Formosa sp. Hel1_33_131: one gene and its partner. The protein of the gene in region 1 binds, or shares a complex with, the protein of each later gene. Links are inferred from orthologs where the notes say so. Each region holds a gene or a part of one and is shown in the gene's direction. Other genes may lie near its edges. The genes, in order: carB and carA.

The links.
Region 2: the proteins of carB (region 1) and carA are in contact, whole or in part, in a solved structure (PDB 1KEE), measured with the Escherichia coli proteins. The link is inferred for Formosa sp. Hel1_33_131 from one-to-one orthologs.

What each region holds. Positions count from the first base shown.
Region 1 is NZ_CP017260.1:2,466,131-2,475,048, forward strand. What follows is about bases 1-3,438. They hold carB (carbamoyl-phosphate synthase large subunit), read left to right. Parts: upstream 1-385; coding sequence 386-3,238; downstream 3,239-3,438. Other genes in these bases: rpmH (50S ribosomal protein L34), read left to right, coding at 115-273; FORMB_RS11390 (YceI family protein), read right to left, coding at 3,414-3,438. In the rest of the region: more of FORMB_RS11390, read right to left, coding at 3,439-3,950; FORMB_RS11395 (c-type cytochrome), read right to left, coding at 3,967-4,332; FORMB_RS11400 (OB-fold protein), read left to right, coding at 4,434-4,811; FORMB_RS11405 (ankyrin repeat domain-containing protein), read left to right, coding at 4,815-5,321; FORMB_RS11410 (T9SS type A sorting domain-containing protein), read left to right, coding at 5,339-6,085; FORMB_RS11415 (DUF5777 family beta-barrel protein), read left to right, coding at 6,152-7,003; FORMB_RS11420 (hypothetical protein), read right to left, coding at 7,021-8,208; FORMB_RS11425 (DUF6580 family putative transport protein), read right to left, coding at 8,273-8,770. UniProt on the Escherichia coli protein: Large subunit of the glutamine-dependent carbamoyl phosphate synthetase (CPSase).
Region 2 is NZ_CP017260.1:768,773-777,206, reverse strand. Bases 1-2,954 are described here. They hold carA (glutamine-hydrolyzing carbamoyl-phosphate synthase small subunit), read left to right. Parts: upstream 1-905; coding sequence 906-2,003; downstream 2,004-2,954. Other genes in these bases: eno (phosphopyruvate hydratase), read left to right, coding at 2,159-2,954; FORMB_RS03390 (hypothetical protein), read left to right, coding at 134-811; rplQ (50S ribosomal protein L17), read left to right, coding at 1-47. In the rest of the region: more of eno, read left to right, coding at 2,955-3,451; FORMB_RS03375 (citrate synthase), read left to right, coding at 3,672-4,958; FORMB_RS03370 (dimethylarginine dimethylaminohydrolase family protein), read left to right, coding at 4,982-5,896; citrulline utilization hydrolase CtlX, read left to right, coding at 5,898-6,842; argS (arginine--tRNA ligase), read left to right, coding at 6,885-8,434. UniProt on the Escherichia coli protein: Small subunit of the glutamine-dependent carbamoyl phosphate synthetase (CPSase).

The sequences.
Region 1 (8,918 bases):
ATTAGGTTTGTCAAAGTAAAAACTCTTTGTATATTTGCACCGCGCTTTAAGTAAGGACTTGAGCGCATTTTTTAAAGATAACAACACTACAAAAAGTTTTAAAAATATACTAAAATGAAAAGAACGTTTCAACCATCGAAAAGGAAAAGAAAAAATAAACATGGTTTTAGAGAAAGAATGGCTTCTGCCAATGGGAGAAAAGTTCTTGCTAGAAGACGTGCAAAGGGAAGAAAAAAAATCAGTGTATCTTCTGAACTTCGTCATAAAAAATAATGATTAACAATTGTTAACATATTAAAGGTATTGCTAGTCGCAATGCCTTTTTTTATATCCAAACGTTACTTAATTTTGTATCTTATTATACTACAATCAATTACATTAAAAAATGCCTAAAAATAAAGATCTTAAATCCATTTTAATTATAGGTTCGGGACCCATCGTCATCGGACAGGCTTGTGAATTTGACTATTCCGGAACACAAGCATTGCGCTCGCTTAGAGAAGATGGGATTGAAACCATTCTGATCAATTCAAATCCAGCAACCATCATGACGGATCCAGCGATGGCCGATCATGTGTATCTACTACCATTAACCACCAAGTCAATTATCAAAATTTTAAAAGACCATCCTCAAATTGATGCGGTATTACCGACCATGGGAGGACAGACGGCTTTAAACCTTTGTATTGAAGCGGACGAAAAAGGAATTTGGGCCGATTTCGATGTGGATATTATAGGGGTCGATATTGATGCTATTAATATTACAGAAGACAGAGAGAAGTTCCGTGAGTTGATGCTTAAGATTGGGATTCCAATGGCGCCACAAGCGACAGCAACTTCTTTCTTAAAAGGAAAAGAAATTGCACAAGAATTTGGTTTTCCACTCGTCATTAGAGCTTCTTTCACTTTAGGAGGTGATGGTGCTGCCATTGTACATAAAGAAGAAGATTTTGATGAATTACTAACCCGTGGATTGGAAGTTTCTCCCATTCATGAAGTGATGATTGACAAGGCTTTATTAGGTTGGAAAGAATATGAATTAGAATTGCTAAGAGATTCTAATGACAATGTCGTCATTATTTGTTCGATTGAAAATATGGATCCTATGGGGATTCATACAGGGGACTCTATCACAGTGGCTCCCGCGATGACATTAAGTGATCGTACCTATCAGCGTATGCGTGATATGGCCATCCACATGATGCGCAGTATTGGCGATTTTGCAGGCGGATGTAACGTTCAGTTTGCAGTGTCTCCAGATGAGAAAGAAGATATTATTGCCATCGAAATCAATCCACGAGTATCGCGTTCTTCGGCATTAGCCAGTAAAGCAACGGGCTATCCCATTGCAAAAATTGCAGCTAAATTAGCTTTAGGGTATCATTTAGATGAATTAAAAAATCAAATTACAAAATCAACTTCGGCATTATTTGAACCGACCTTGGATTATGTGATTGTTAAAATTCCACGATGGAACTTTGATAAATTTGAAGGCTCCGATCGTACCTTAGGATTGCAAATGAAATCTGTTGGAGAAGTCATGGGGATTGGACGCTCGTTCCAAGAAGCACTTCACAAAGCAACTCAATCGCTCGAAATCAAACGAAATGGTTTAGGTGCCGACGGCAAAGAAAATAAAGATTACAATCAAATTATTGAAAAACTAACATACGCTTCATGGGACCGTGTGTTCATTATTTATGATGCCATTCAGATGGGAATTCCACTGAGTCGTATTCATGAGATCACTAAAATTGACATGTGGTTTTTGAAACAGTATGAGGAATTACATTTGCTTAAAAATGAAATTTCTACGTTTAAAATTGATACCATAGAAAAACCGTTATTGCTTGAAGCGAAACAAAAAGGGTATGGCGATCGTCAGATAGCCCACATGTTGGGTTGTTTGGAAAGTCAAGTGTATAACAAACGAGAAGAATTAGGCGTCAATCGGGTTTATAAATTAGTGGACACTTGTGCTGCTGAGTTTGAAGCCAAAACCCCTTATTACTATTCAACCTTTGAAAGTGATATGGAAACGGCTGATGGCAAACGTTATTCGGATAATGAAAGTGTTGTTTCCGATAAGAAAAAAGTAATTGTATTAGGTTCGGGTCCTAACCGAATTGGTCAAGGAATTGAATTTGATTACTGTTGTGTACACGGAGTGTTAGCGGCTGCAGAGTGTGGCTATGAAACCATTATGATCAACTGTAACCCAGAAACGGTTTCGACTGATTTTGATACGGCTGATAAATTATATTTTGAACCTGTATTTTGGGAACATATTTACGACATCATCAAACATGAAAAACCGGAAGGGGTGATTGTTCAGTTGGGAGGTCAAACGGCTTTGAAACTTGCTGAAAAATTAACAAAATACGGCGTAAAAATATTAGGAACCAGTTTTGAATCTTTGGATTTAGCGGAAGACAGAGGCTTGTTTTCCAATCTTTTGAAAGACAATAACATTCCGTATCCAGAATTTGACATTGCCACCACGGCCGATGAGGCAGCTGCGATTGCTGATATATTGGATTTTCCAATCTTAGTGCGTCCGTCTTATGTACTTGGAGGACAGGGAATGAAAATTGTAATTAACAAGGAAGAGTTAGAAAAACACGTTGTTGAATTACAAAGCAGAATGCCAGGCAATCAGTTGTTATTAGATCATTATTTGGATGGCGCAATTGAAGCTGAAGCCGATGCGATTTGCGATGGTGAAAATGTGTATATCATTGGAATCATGGAGCATATTGAACCTTGTGGAATTCACTCAGGCGATAGTAATGCAACCTTGCCACCGTTTAATTTAGGCAATTTAGTAATGCAACAAATAAAGGACCATACCAAAAAAATCGCCTTAGCGCTGAATACGGTCGGTCTGATTAATATACAGTTTGCGGTGAAAGATGATATGGTTTATATCATTGAAGCGAATCCAAGAGCGTCTCGTACGGTTCCATTTATAGCGAAAGCCTATGGCGAACCCTATGTAAATTATGCGACTAAAGTGATGTTAGGTGAGAAGAAAGTCACAGATTTTGATTTCAAACCACATTTGGAAGGCTATGCCATCAAACAACCTGTATTCTCGTTTAACAAGTTTCCAAATGTCAACAAACAACTGGGTCCTGAAATGAAAAGTACAGGAGAAAGTATCCTCTTTATAGACAGCCTTAAGGACGATGAATTTTATAATCTATATTCTAGAAGAAAAATGTACTTGAGTAAATAAATTTTTCATTCTGATTTCTATGACATGTATTGAAAAGAAGAGGTTGTTTAAAATTAGAATTTCTGTCATTCTGAATTTATTTCAGAATCTCAATTAACTGAAATTCATTTTGTTTTAGAATCTGAAATAAATTCAGATTGACAAATCTGAGCTTTTTTTATGGCTACCTTAATGATTATTTTTTTACCAGCTCAAAGTCAAAAACAACAGTAACGCTGTCCGCAATTTTTGAACTGACAATACTTGGAATTTCAATATCAAAATCATTTGGAGTTATTTCAAACGATCCTTTAAAGTTGAACGAATTTTTAGAAGGTATGATTTCCACAGAAACATTTTCAAGTGGTTTTGTAACCCCATGAAAACTCAACGTCCCGTTGATACTATAGGTGGTTTGAAGGTTTTCTATAGAAAAATCAGTGAGCTCTCCTTTAAAAATAGCTTTGGGGAATTCATCTGATTCCGCATAATTTTCATTAAAATGCTCTTCCATAAGCGCATTTTTAAAACGGAATCCTTTGACGAGGGCGAGGGCTGCAAATTGCCCATTGGCTGTATTTAAAATTGCGGTCACATTAGTATTGGTGGCCTTTATTTCTTCAAAGGCTTCAACACTAGCTTCAAAATTGAGCAGCCCTGATTTGGTGAGGTATTTCTCTTGAGAAAACCCAATAACAGAAGCAAAGGCGAATAGTAGGTATATATGTTTCATCTTCTTATTTTTTAAGTTATTCAGCAAATCCTTCTGTTTGCCACTGTATAATTAAATCAATAGATGCTTGTGGCATTCGCGATCCGCCGAGGGGCATAAAGCCGCCTTCACCAGATTGCTTGTTGATACGATCTATAAGATTTGTGTTTTCAATAGAACTTTGAACTTCGCCAAGTGTTGTTAAAGGCACTCCAGCACCATTGATTGGTGGATTGGAATGACAAGCAATACAGTTGGAGTCAAATACAGTCTTAATGTGTTCTGTGTACGTAATCACTATTTCTGGATCTACTTGCTCTATCAGATCACTTTCACTCGCATTTGTACAAGAGAGCATCAAAAAGGCAAACGTAATTGTAACAATAAATGATGTAATTTTCATAGGGATGGATAAATTTGTAAATTCAAATTTAATTCTTTTTTTGTTTAGTCAATATATAATTCAATATTAATCTTTATTTTTGTTTAACTATATTGGTGTTTATGAGAAACAAAATAATATTTAGTATAATTATAGTATTTGGTATAATAATTGCATACAATTATATGTATCCAGACCACCGATCCATTAGTGAAGAAACGGTTAGTTATACGTTAGATGCAGAATCTCTTTTTAATGAATTTACAGAGGATTCTCAACAAGCAGAATTAAAATATTTAGATCAAACGATTATAGTTTCAGGGGTTATAACCTCTATAAACGCAAATAGCGTTACAATTAGTAATAAAATTTATGGTCAATTTGAGACTCTAAATAGTGATTTAAAAGTAAACGATTCGATTGCAGTTAAAGGCCGTTGCATCGGATATGATGATTTATTAGAAGAGATTAAACTCGATCAATGTAGTATTATAAAATAATATATGAAGTACCTGTTACTTATTTTAGCTTTCAATTTTTCATTGGCACAAACTGATGTGTTTGACTGTGCACGTACAGGAACAGCTGAAGAAATGGACGTCTTTTACACTACAAATCCAAAAATAGTAGATTCACTAAACAACAGAGGAAGTTCGCCACTCACCTTAGCGGCTTATTATAACAACCTTGAAGTTGCCAACTACTTAATAAATAAAGTTGACAACATCAACGGAAATAGTAAAGATGGTACGCCTTTAATGGCTGCTGTGGTCAAAGGACATGTAGAAATTGCCAAAGCCTTGATAGATGCCGGAGCAGATCCCAACCTTACCGATGCCAACGGTGCTACTGCTTTGCACTATGCGGTGATGTTTAACAATCAAGAGCTCGCCACCCTATTAATGGACGCAGACGCCAGCGCTTTTATGAAAAACAATGTCGGCCAATCCCCTTTAGATTTTGCAAAAATGCACAACGATAAAACCTTAAACACAATTTTAAATAAATAATCCTTAATACAAATACTATGAAAAAAATTACTTTTATTTTAACATTATTAATCTCCTCTTACGGATTCGCGCAAAACGTTTCCACAGGTCAAGTCGCACTTACCACTGGATGTACTGTGCAGTTTGATGTTACCTCTAGTGAAGTTACCATGACAATGGTTCTACCTGAGAATGATTGGTTAGCGGTTGCATTGGATGCAACAGGCATGGGAAGCACAAATAAAGATGTTATCGTATATGATAGCTCTGGTCTTCAAGATCGATATTTGAATGGACAAGTTACACCTCCAACTGATGGCACTGGCAATCAAGATTGGACACAATCAAGCAATACAGTAACTAGTGGGGTACGTACGGTTGTAGCGACTAGAGATTTAAATACAGGCGATGCTAAAGATTATGTGTTTACGACCACAAACAATATAGCCCTCGCATTACTCTGGGCTAAAGGTGCTGGCACTTTTGGTTACCATGCTGCAAATAAAGGCTCTGCTGCTTCCACATTGGGTACTGAAACAATTGCTGTAATGCCAGAATTTGATGTGTATCCAAATCCAGCAGATTTAGAACTGAATGTAGAGTTTCCAGCGAGCATACAAAAAGCAACCGTTGCGGTGTACAGTGTTTTAGGAAGCTTGGTTTTTCAAGCTGAAATGGACCAGTGGAATTCAAAAATCAATACGTCTGAGTGGAGTGCAGGAGTTTTTATTATGAACATTAGCACCCCTGATTTTTCTCAAACAAAGCGTATTATTAAAAAATAACAACGATATATTATAATTTTAAAAACCATTAGATGTATTTCTAATGGTTTTTTTTAACTTTAACCAATGAAAAAATCTCTTACTTCCCTGTTTTTACTTTTTAGTGTGATTCTTTTTTCTCAAGAAGATTTATTGAGTGAAATTGATACAGATGACCAAGCTCCTGTATATGCTTCGGCAGTATTCAAAGGGTTGAAGGTGATTAATTTTGAGTCCACAAAGTTAGTAGCCAAAAAAGGGTTTAACTTTATTGTATCGCACCGATTTGGAACGGTCAAAAATGGTTTTGAAAATCTTTTTGGATTGGACGAAGCCGTGACGCATTTGAACTTTGTGTATGGAATTTCAGACAACTTTAATGTCAGTGCTTCTAGAAGCTCTAATCAAAAGATCTATGAAGTTGGTACTAAGTTTGGATTGCTTAAACAGCAAGAAGGTAAAATGCCATTTACAATCGTAGGATACGCCTCCATTTTAGTAAACACGGCACTGGATACGGACAACTTGCCTAAGTTGATTTTTGAGCACCGTTTGAGTTATGTGGGACAATTATTGATTTCTCGTAAAATAACAAAAGAACTCTCTCTTTTAGTGGCTCCTACATTTTTTCATGACAACTACGTGATTGATGATTTACAAGAAAACTCTCAGTATGCAGTGGCATTTGGAAGCCGTTATAAGTTAGGAAAACGTTGGTCGGTGAATATGGAATATGGCATGCATTTGAACCGAAGCGCTACTTCATTATACAACAACCCGTTTTCTATTGGAGTCGATTTAGAAACTGGAGGGCACATTTTCCAACTACATTTCACCAATTCTCAATCCATGAATACCAACGGCGTTTTTGGAACCAGTACGGGTGATTGGGGCGAAGGCGATGTGTATTTTGGATTTAATCTAGCACGCTCGTTTTAAATAGTGTCCCATAACAGTTAGTTTTCAAAGTCTATTTTAGTCACAATTTTTGGGATTTCACGAAGTTGCATTTCATTTTCGAGCTTATCAACTTGGTCTTTTAAATCTTTGGTTAAGATCTGTTTATTTCGCTTTTCCATAGGAGGATTTAGCTTTTCAGCATTTTCAAACTTAATAACATTTTCTAAAATATCTCTTGGGAGTTGTGTGCCAGCCTTGCTTAAAGTGTCTAAAAATTCACGTGCAAAAAACTCATCAATTTGAATACGCCTTTTGGTAGTGTGTGCAAATTTACCAATGATTCTACAAACATTATCGCGATCTTCAGGGCTTAGCTTGTCAGCAAACTCATACTCTTCAATTTTCTTTAAACTTAAAATAATAGGTTCTAGAGCATCTTTGGTAATAATAAACACGTTATAATCGCCAATATTGTAATGAAACTGATCAATGACATCTAAGGTGTTAGAAGGGATTACTAAAAACAAATCATTTTTCACATTATCATGCTTAGCATATTTTTTCAAACTTTCAGTTTGTAGCTTGATATATTTTGGGAAGTTTGTCAAATCGTCATTTGCGGGACTTTTAGCATCAAACACAACCAACTGATCCATGATTTCAATAGAATTATCAGGTTTGTTTCTGGGATGCGGAAAGTCTTCTTGACTGATGTAAGTAATAATGTTATTTCTACATATTTGTTGAATATGGTTTTGAACATCTTTTTCGTGTTCAGACCATTTGTGTTTCATCTTCTCTAAAAAAACTTCCTTTTCTTTAACACGTTCATCGTTTAAACGGGCTTTCTCTTTTTCTAAAGAGTGCTGAAGGGTCACAGTAGCAGCAATGTTTTTATTCGATTCAAGTTGTCTGCCTTCTTCTGCTTTTTGTAATGAAATCGTTTCCCCTTTCAAATTATTTCGCTCAATTTCGAGTCGTTTTATACCTTCTTCTAATTTTGCTTTTTCAATTTTAAGTTGTTCAAAGGCTTCTGTTTTTGCAGAAGCAATTTCTAACTGTTTATTTAAATTGGAAAGATTTGTTTCTTTTTCAATGCCTTCTTTTTCTAACTGTGAGATTCTAGAATCTTTCTGTTCTAATTGTTGTTCCAATTGCAGCTCAATACTGGTATTGGGTCGTTTTAAATATAAAGCCAGTAAAACAAAGCCAATCACAATACAAGCCAGAATGATAAATTCCATAATAGATAAGTTAAACCTTTTAAAAAGGTGTTTGGTTAAAAGAAAATCAAAAGAGATGAATCTCTTAGGCTAAATTAAGATATTTTTTCTGAACAAAATTAAACCCAAGAATCATCACACCAGAATAAAAGAAATCTCCTAAAAGTGAATTTCTAAAAAATGGAATTGCAAGGGTGTAGCATTCGATGAAACCTGTTAAGTTTTTTGGATAAGACAGAAGCCATACGCCAAAATTAGTAATGACGAAAAAACTAACACTGCCTAAGAGAATTGTAAAGACACTCGGTTTTTTGGTTTGGGTTCCAATAAAACTGACCCCTAAAAAGGCAGCATATACAAAGATTGAAATGGAATGAAACCCTAGAAACAAATCCGATAATATCATGATAAAAATTGGCACTAAATACGCCATAGATTTATTGGTAAAATAAAGACCACCAAAAAGAGCAATTGCGGTAATAGGAGTGAAATTTGGGAGGTGGGGCATCAGTCTAAATAAAATAGCAACAAGCATAAATGCTATTATAACGATTTGTTTTTTAGACAAGTAGGTATTTGACATAGGAATTATTTTCTACAAAAATAATAATAATTCGATTAATTCCATCTATATGTATTAGAATTTTTTACATTTGACCCGAATTTTGGTTTGGATATTTGCTTTATGAATATTCAATTAAAAGGGAATCTGGTTAAAATCCAGAGCTGTT
Region 2 (8,434 bases), 1.7 Mb from region 1 along the record:
CAGTAGCTGCTGTTGAAACGACTACAACTTCAGAAGAGGAAGAGTAAACGTTAAGTTTGTGTTAAATTCATAAGGGTGAGCTTTTTAGTTCACCCTTTTTTCGTTACAATTGTATAACCCAAATTTTAACATTATGAATTTTTCTAAACTCCTTCTACTTTGTTTATTCACTACACTGTCTTATGCGCAGTATGATGTCACTACAGTTGGTAATGACCCTACGTCCCTTTATACCACTGGAATGTGGGTAATTGACAAAGGGACTTCTAATACAATTGAAGGCTCTTATTATTTATCGACTAACTGGTATTCCAAAGGCTATTTAACTGATAATGATGGAAAAGTTATTCCTGTGTCAGGATTGAATTATGACACCAAAGCCGACGCCTTTGTCGTTAAAGTTGAAATAGATTCAATTTTCATGTTCAACGATCTTGGAATAAAAGAAGTCCATTTAAATAATAAAAAATTCAAAAAATTCAAAAACATCAAAGATATCAAGCATTCATATTTTGAAGTTCTTGCGTATTCAAACGATATTAAAATTTTGAAACATCATGGAAAACAACTTATAAAGGGAATTAAGAATCCTATGACTCAGATAACTGCTCCTGATAAACTCGTTGATGTCAAGAGATTTTTTTTCATAAACGGCGATAAGATAACTGAAACAAAACTAACTAAAAATCAGTTTTGTAAATTTTTCGATTCCAAATCCAAACTTATTAGAGCTTATATTTCTGAAAATAACATCTCTTTAAAAGATGAAAAATATCTTCAAAAGATTTTAAATTACCATAATACACTATAATGTTAATAAGCATTTAAAATTTTAAGGATAAACTTTTTTAGTTTATCCTTTTTTTTGTGCAATTTTGCAAAACCTTACAAGACTTCAAAAAATAATGAAATACACAACACGAAAAAAAGCCGTCTTACTTCTTGCAGATGGAACCATTTTTTATGGAAAAGCGATAGGCAAAGAAGGAACTGCTTTTGGAGAAGTTTGCTTTAATACCGGAATGACAGGCTATCAAGAGATTTTTACCGATCCATCTTATTTTGGACAACTGATGGTGACAACCAACCCTCACATCGGAAATTACGGAGTTAATGAAACAGAAATGGAATCTGATTCCATTAAAATTGCGGGACTCATTTGTAAAAACTTTAGCTATAACTATTCTCGTGTCGATGCGAGTGGTTCGCTAGTAGACTTTTTAGACTCAAATAATTTATTCGCAATTTCAGATGTAGATACTAGAGCACTCGTCAGCTATATTCGCGAAAATGGTGCTATGAATGCTGTCATTTCTACCGTAGTGGATAACATAGAGGGTCTTAAAAAACAGCTAGCTGAAATTCCACAAATGGAAGGACTAGAGTTAGCCTCTAAAGTATCAACCAAACAACCTTACTTTTTTGGAGATGAAAACGCAACCTACAAAATCGCTACCCTCGATATTGGAGTTAAGAAAAATATTCTACGGAATTTTGCAAAACGCGATGTCTATATAAAAGTATTTCCATACAACTCAACCTTTGAAGAATTGAGTTCGTGGAACCCAGATGGCTATTTCTTATCAAATGGACCTGGAGATCCAGAACCTTTGGTGGAAGCACAAGCTTTAGCAAAAACCATCATCGATAAAAACTTACCCTTATTCGGAATTTGTTTAGGACACCAAGTGATTGCCTTGGCAAATGGCGTTTCTACCTATAAAATGCACAACGGACACAGAGGGATCAACCACCCTGTTAAAAACCTTGTGACAGGCAAAGGAGAAATTACCTCTCAAAACCATGGTTTTGCAGTCAATAGAGAAGAAGCTGAAGCGCACAGCGATTTAGAAGTGACGCATCTGCATTTAAATGACGACACCGTTGCAGGAATTGCAATGAAGTCTAAAAACTGTTTCTCTGTACAATACCATCCAGAAGCCAGTCCAGGACCTCACGATTCTTCTTATTTGTTTGACCAGTTCATTCAAAATCTAAAATAAAAAACGTTTCAAAAGGCATCTAATATTAAATTAGATGCCTTTTTTCAGCTACTACAACGTTTTAGCTAATAAATCGTATAAATCTACTCGAGAATAATTCTAAAAAAATTCATTTTCGTAAATTTGCAAACTATAAATAACTTAAATACAAGACTATGAGTATCATAATTAACATTCATGCACGTCAAATTTTAGACTCAAGGGGAAATCCTACAGTAGAAGTTGACGTTACCACAGAAAACGGATTTATTGGAAGAGCAGCAGTTCCCTCTGGTGCATCTACTGGAGAACATGAAGCGGTTGAATTACGCGATGGCGGATCTGCTTACATGGGTAAAGGCGTTTTGAAAGCGGTTGAAAATGTGAATGCGATTATTGCTCAAGAATTGTTGGGTGTTTCTGTATTTGAACAAAACCTAATCGATCAAATTATGATTGACTTGGACGGAACTCCAAACAAATCAAAGTTAGGTGCCAACGCAATTCTAGGGGTGTCTCTAGCAGCTTCAAAAGCGGCTGCGGCTGAACTCGGAATGCCATTATACCGTTACGTAGGTGGCGTGAGTGCAAACACATTGCCAGTCCCAATGATGAACATCATCAACGGAGGATCGCACAGTGACGCACCGATTGCATTTCAAGAATTTATGGTGATGCCAGTAAAAGCTAAAAACTTCACCCACGCTATGCAAATGGGAACAGAAATTTTCCATAACCTTAAAAAAGTATTACACGACAGAGGTCTAAGTACCGCTGTTGGTGATGAAGGTGGTTTTGCTCCAAACTTAGAAGGTGGAACAGAAGATGCTTTAGAAACGATTGCAATAGCAGTTAAGAATGCAGGATATACTTTAGGAGATGATGTTATGATCGCTTTGGATTGTGCTGCCGCAGAATTTTATGTAGATGGTCATTACGACTATACAAAATTTGAAGGTGAAAAAGGAAAAATACGTACAAGCCAACAACAAGCAGATTACTTAGCGGAATTAGCGGCAAACTACCCAATCATCTCTATTGAAGATGGAATGGATGAAAATGACTGGGAAGGATGGAAATACCTTACCGACAAAATAGGCGACAAAGTTCAACTTGTTGGAGATGATTTATTTGTAACCAATGTAGAACGTCTTTCTAGAGGAATTGAAAATAACATAGCCAATTCAATCTTGATTAAAGTGAATCAAATTGGAACACTAACCGAAACCATTGCAGCCGTGAATATGGCACACAATGCAGGCTTCACGTCTGTAATGTCGCACCGTTCAGGAGAAACTGAAGACAATACCATTGCCGATCTTGCAGTGGCTTTAAATACAGGTCAAATCAAAACAGGGTCTGCGTCACGAAGTGACCGTATGGCAAAATACAACCAACTCCTTCGTATTGAGGAAGAATTAGGTGAAACTGCTTATTTCCCACAAGAAAAAGCATTTAAAATAAAGTAAACAACTTACTTGTAGATAAATAAATAGGCTGCCCGAAAAGGCAGTCTTTTTTTGTGATATTTTTTAAAGTCCCAAACACAACAATAATTGCAGTAAAACACATTATTTTTAAAAACAGAACACCACTCAGATTTTTTCCCTCTTAGGCTTCTTCGATAAAACATTTTTTTTTTGTAAATTCGCTACTCATTATTCAAGCACAAATAATACATCTCAAAAAATGTCAAATAAAGCAATTTTAGAAATCAACGGTGAAAAACATGAGCTCCCCACATTTACGGGCTCTGAAAATGAAGTCGCTATTGATATCAGCTCCTTGAGAGCAGTCACCAAAGGAGTTACAACCATCGATCCAGGTTTTAAAAACACGGGTTCTTGTGTGAGTGAAATCACATTTTTGGATGGTGAAAAAGGAATCCTTAGATACAGAGGCTATTCCATTGAAGAATTAGCTGAAAAAGCTGATTTTTTAGAAGTTGCCTATTTATTGATTTTTGGCGAATTACCGACCAAAGAAGCCTTAGATAAATTTCATGCAGACATTAAATCGGAATCCATTGTAGATGACGATATCAGAAAAATAATAGATGCATTTCCAAAATCTGCACACCCAATGGGAGTCTTGTCGTCATTAACAAGTGCACTGACAGCTTTTAATCCTTCATCCGTCAATGTAGATTCTGAAAAGGACATGTACAATTCTGTGGTACGTATCTTAGGGAAGTTTCCTGTTTTAGTGGCTTGGGCCATGCGTAAAAAACAAGGGCTGCCATTAGATTACGGAGACAACTCTTTAGGCTATGTAGAAAACGTCCTGAAAATGATGTTCAAGCAACCGAATGAAGAATACGTCCAAAACGAAGTCTTGGTCAATGCCTTAAATAAACTACTCATCCTTCATGCCGATCATGAGCAAAACTGTTCGACCTCTACCGTTCGAATCGTTGGATCTTCGCATGCAGGTTTATTTGCCTCTATCTCAGCAGGAATTTCGGCGCTTTGGGGCCCTCTTCACGGAGGTGCTAATCAAGCCGTCTTAGAAATGTTGGAAGCCATTAAAGAAGATGGTGGAGATACTAAAAAATACATGGCAAAGGCCAAAGACAAAAGTGATCCTTTTAGATTGATGGGCTTTGGACATAGAGTCTATAAAAATTTCGATCCACGAGCTAAAATCATCAAAGTCACTGCCGACGAAGTCTTAAACGATTTAGGAGTCGAAGACCCTATTTTGGACATCGCCAAAGGACTGGAGCAAGAAGCATTAACTGATGCGTACTTTATTGATAGAAAATTATATCCAAACGTCGATTTTTACTCTGGAATCATCTATCGTGCGATGGGTATTCCCGTAGAAATGTTTACCGTGATGTTTGCCTTAGGACGCCTCCCAGGTTGGATTGGGCAATGGCGCGAAATGCGTTTGCGTAAAGAACCAATTGGTCGTCCACGTCAAATTTATACAGGTAGTACACTACGCCCGTTTAAGTCTGTAGCCAAAAAATAGACCTTACTAAAGGATCATAAACAATGCTGAAACTTCATGTAAATAACGAGTATGCACGTTTGAAAGCGGTTCTTTTTGGAACGGCACAAAACAATGGCTCTACACCCTCTGCTGAAAGTTGTTACGATCCCAACAGCTTATCACACGTCTTAGCAGGAACCTATCCAACTGAAGTAGATATGCAAAATGAAATGTCGGCCGTACTAGCCGTATTTCAAAAATATGATGTTGAAGTTTTTCGCCCAAACACCATCGAAAATTGCAATCAAATATTTGCGCGTGATATTGCCTTTGTCATCGATACGAAATTTATTAAATCCAATATACTTCCCGATCGTGCCGAAGAGTACAAAGCATTAGAAACGCTTTTAGAAAAAATCAATCCAGAGGATATCATAGAACTTCCAGAAGACTGCCATGTTGAAGGTGGTGATGTTATTATATCAAATGATTATATTTTTATTGGAGTCTATTCTGGACTCGATTATCCAGACCATATTACAGCCCGAACCAACCTTCAGGCAGCGGAAGCAATTCAAAAATTATTCCCACTAAAAACGGTTAAAACGTTTGAGCTTCGCAAATCAAATTCAAACCCGCTTGAAAACGCACTCCATTTAGATTGTTGTTTTCAGCCTTTAGGACACGGAAAAGCACTGATTCATGATCAAGGGTTTTTAAATAAAACAGACTACGAGTGGCTCCTTAATTTTTTCGGAAAAGACAATGTTTTTGTAGCAACTCAAGAGGAAATGTCTCAAATGAATTGCAACGTATTTTCTATATCCGAGGATGTTGTGATATCCGAACAAAATTTCACACGCTTAAATACTTGGCTTGTTGCTCAAGGATTTACAGTTGAAGAAGTGCCTTATGCCGAAATATCAAAACAAGGAGGTTTACTCCGTTGTTCAACCCTTCCTTTAAACAGAAACTAAAATGTCACAAATTACCAATACAGTTCTAATGATTCGCCCTGTCCAATTTCGTATGAACGAACAAACAGCCGTGAACAATTTCTATCAAAAATCCTTAGGAAACACCCTTCCTGAAACAGTCAACACAAAGGCTGCGAAAGAGTTTGATAGCATGGTTAAAAAACTTAAAAAAGCAGGTATCAATGTGATTGTTGTTGACGACACTAAAGACTTTGACACGCCCGATTCAATTTTTCCAAACAACTGGATTTCATTTCACGAAAATGGCACCATCGGATTGTATCCTATGTTTGCCGAAAACCGACGTCTGGAACGTAAGGACTCGATTTTAGAAGCTGTAGAAACTGAAGGTTTCAAGATTGAAACGGTTGTGGATTACACAGAAGCAGAAGCGGATGGTTTTTATTTAGAAGGCACCGGCAGTATTCTGTTGGATCGTGTGAATAGCAAAGCCTATTGTGCAATCTCAGCAAGAGCGGATGAAGAATTGTTTATCGAGTTTTGTGAAGATTTTGAATACACTCCCGTAGTATTTTCAGCCTATCAAACGGTCAATGACAAACGCGAACTCATCTACCATACCAACGTGATGATGTGTTTAGGAAACACCTTTGCAGTGGTTTGTTTGGCAAGTATTGATGATAAAAAAGAACGTAAGAACCTTCTTAAACACCTTCATGAAGATGGAAAGAAAGTCATTGAAATATCTGAGGACCAAGTCAATAATTTTGCAGGGAACATGCTGCAGCTCAAGGATGCCGATGACGCTAGCTATTTGGTAATGAGTCAGTCAGCTTTTGATTCGTTACGACCCGCTCAAGTTCAGTTGTTAGAAGCCCATGCAACCATTATATCAAGTTCTTTAGAGACGATAGAAGCTTGTGGTGGTGGCAGCGCACGTTGCATGATGGCTGAAGTGTTTTTGCCTAAAACAGCGTCAAATTAGGATTAAAAAAAATGTATCTTTGTGACTGAAATCAGATAGACAATGACACTTCAGGAATCCTTATCACAACATATAAAGCAAGCGTTTGTAACGCTCTACAATACCTCATTAGAAACGGTTGAATTTCAGGCAACTCGTAAAGATTTTGAGGGCGATATGACCGTCGTTACCTTTTCTATGCTTCGGACCATAAAAATGAACCCTGCCGAATTGGGAGAAAATTTAGGGACGTATCTGTGTGAACATGTCGATGAAGTGGTACGTTATAATGTGGTCAAAGGATTTTTAAATCTAGTACTTTCGGATGCCTATTTTATGTCGTTCTTTCAAACCGTACATGCGAATCCTACCTTTGGTTTTGTAACCCCTTCAACAGATCAGGCAATGATGGTTGAATATTCATCTCCAAACACCAATAAGCCCCTCCATTTAGGACACGTTAGAAACAATCTTTTAGGGTATAGTGTAGCCGAAATTTTGAAAGCGTCAGGCAAAAAGGTATATAAAACTCAAATCATCAACGACCGTGGTATTCATATTTGTAAAAGTATGGTGGCATGGCAGCGGTATGGCAATAATGAAACTCCAGAATCTACAGGATTGAAAGGGGACAAACTAGTCGGAAATTACTATGTAAAATTTGATCAAGTTTATAAAGAAGAAATTAAAGATTTAGAAGTAAAAGGACTTTCTGTTGACGACGCAAAAGCACAAGCCCCTATCTTATTAGAAGCAAAAGAAATGCTTTTAAAGTGGGAAGCCGGCGATACCGCTGTCGTATCACTTTGGGAACAAATGAATGCATGGGTCTATGCTGGATTTGAAGTCACTTATAAATCACTAGGTGTCAATTTTGATAGCTATTATTACGAGAGTCAAACCTATTTATTAGGAAAATCATTTATAAAGGGAGGACTTCAAAATGGTGTCTTTATTAAAAAAGAAGACGGTTCTGTTTGGTGTGATTTAACACCCGACGGATTGGACGAAAAAATAGTTTTAAGAGCCGATGGAACTGCGGTCTATATGACCCAAGATATCGGAACAGCAATCCAACGATTGAAAGATTTCCCGGATGTTGGAGGAATGGTTTACACTGTAGGGAATGAACAAGATTATCATTTTAAAGTCTTGTTTTTAATCTTAAAAAAATTAGGATTTGACTGGGCTAAAAACCTCACACATCTAAGCTATGGCATGGTTGATTTGCCAAGCGGTAAGATGAAAAGTCGTGAAGGTACTGTAGTGGATGCAGACGATCTAATCGTTGAAATGGCTTCTACCGCCAAAGATATTTCGCAAGAATTAGGAAAACTAGAAGGCTATTCAGACAGTGAAAAAGCCGAAACCTATGGAACGATTGGCTTGGGTGCGCTGAAGTATTTTATTTTGAAAGTTGATCCAAAAAAACGCATTTTATTCGACCCCCAAGCCTCGGTAGATTTTCAAGGGAATACAGGGCCGTTTATACAATATACCTATGCGCGAATTCAAGCCATTCTAAGAAAATCACCTGTAGAAACAGAGGGCGCGACTTCTTTAGAGTATGCGTTGCATGATAAAGAAAAATCACTTCTCAAGCAATTACAACT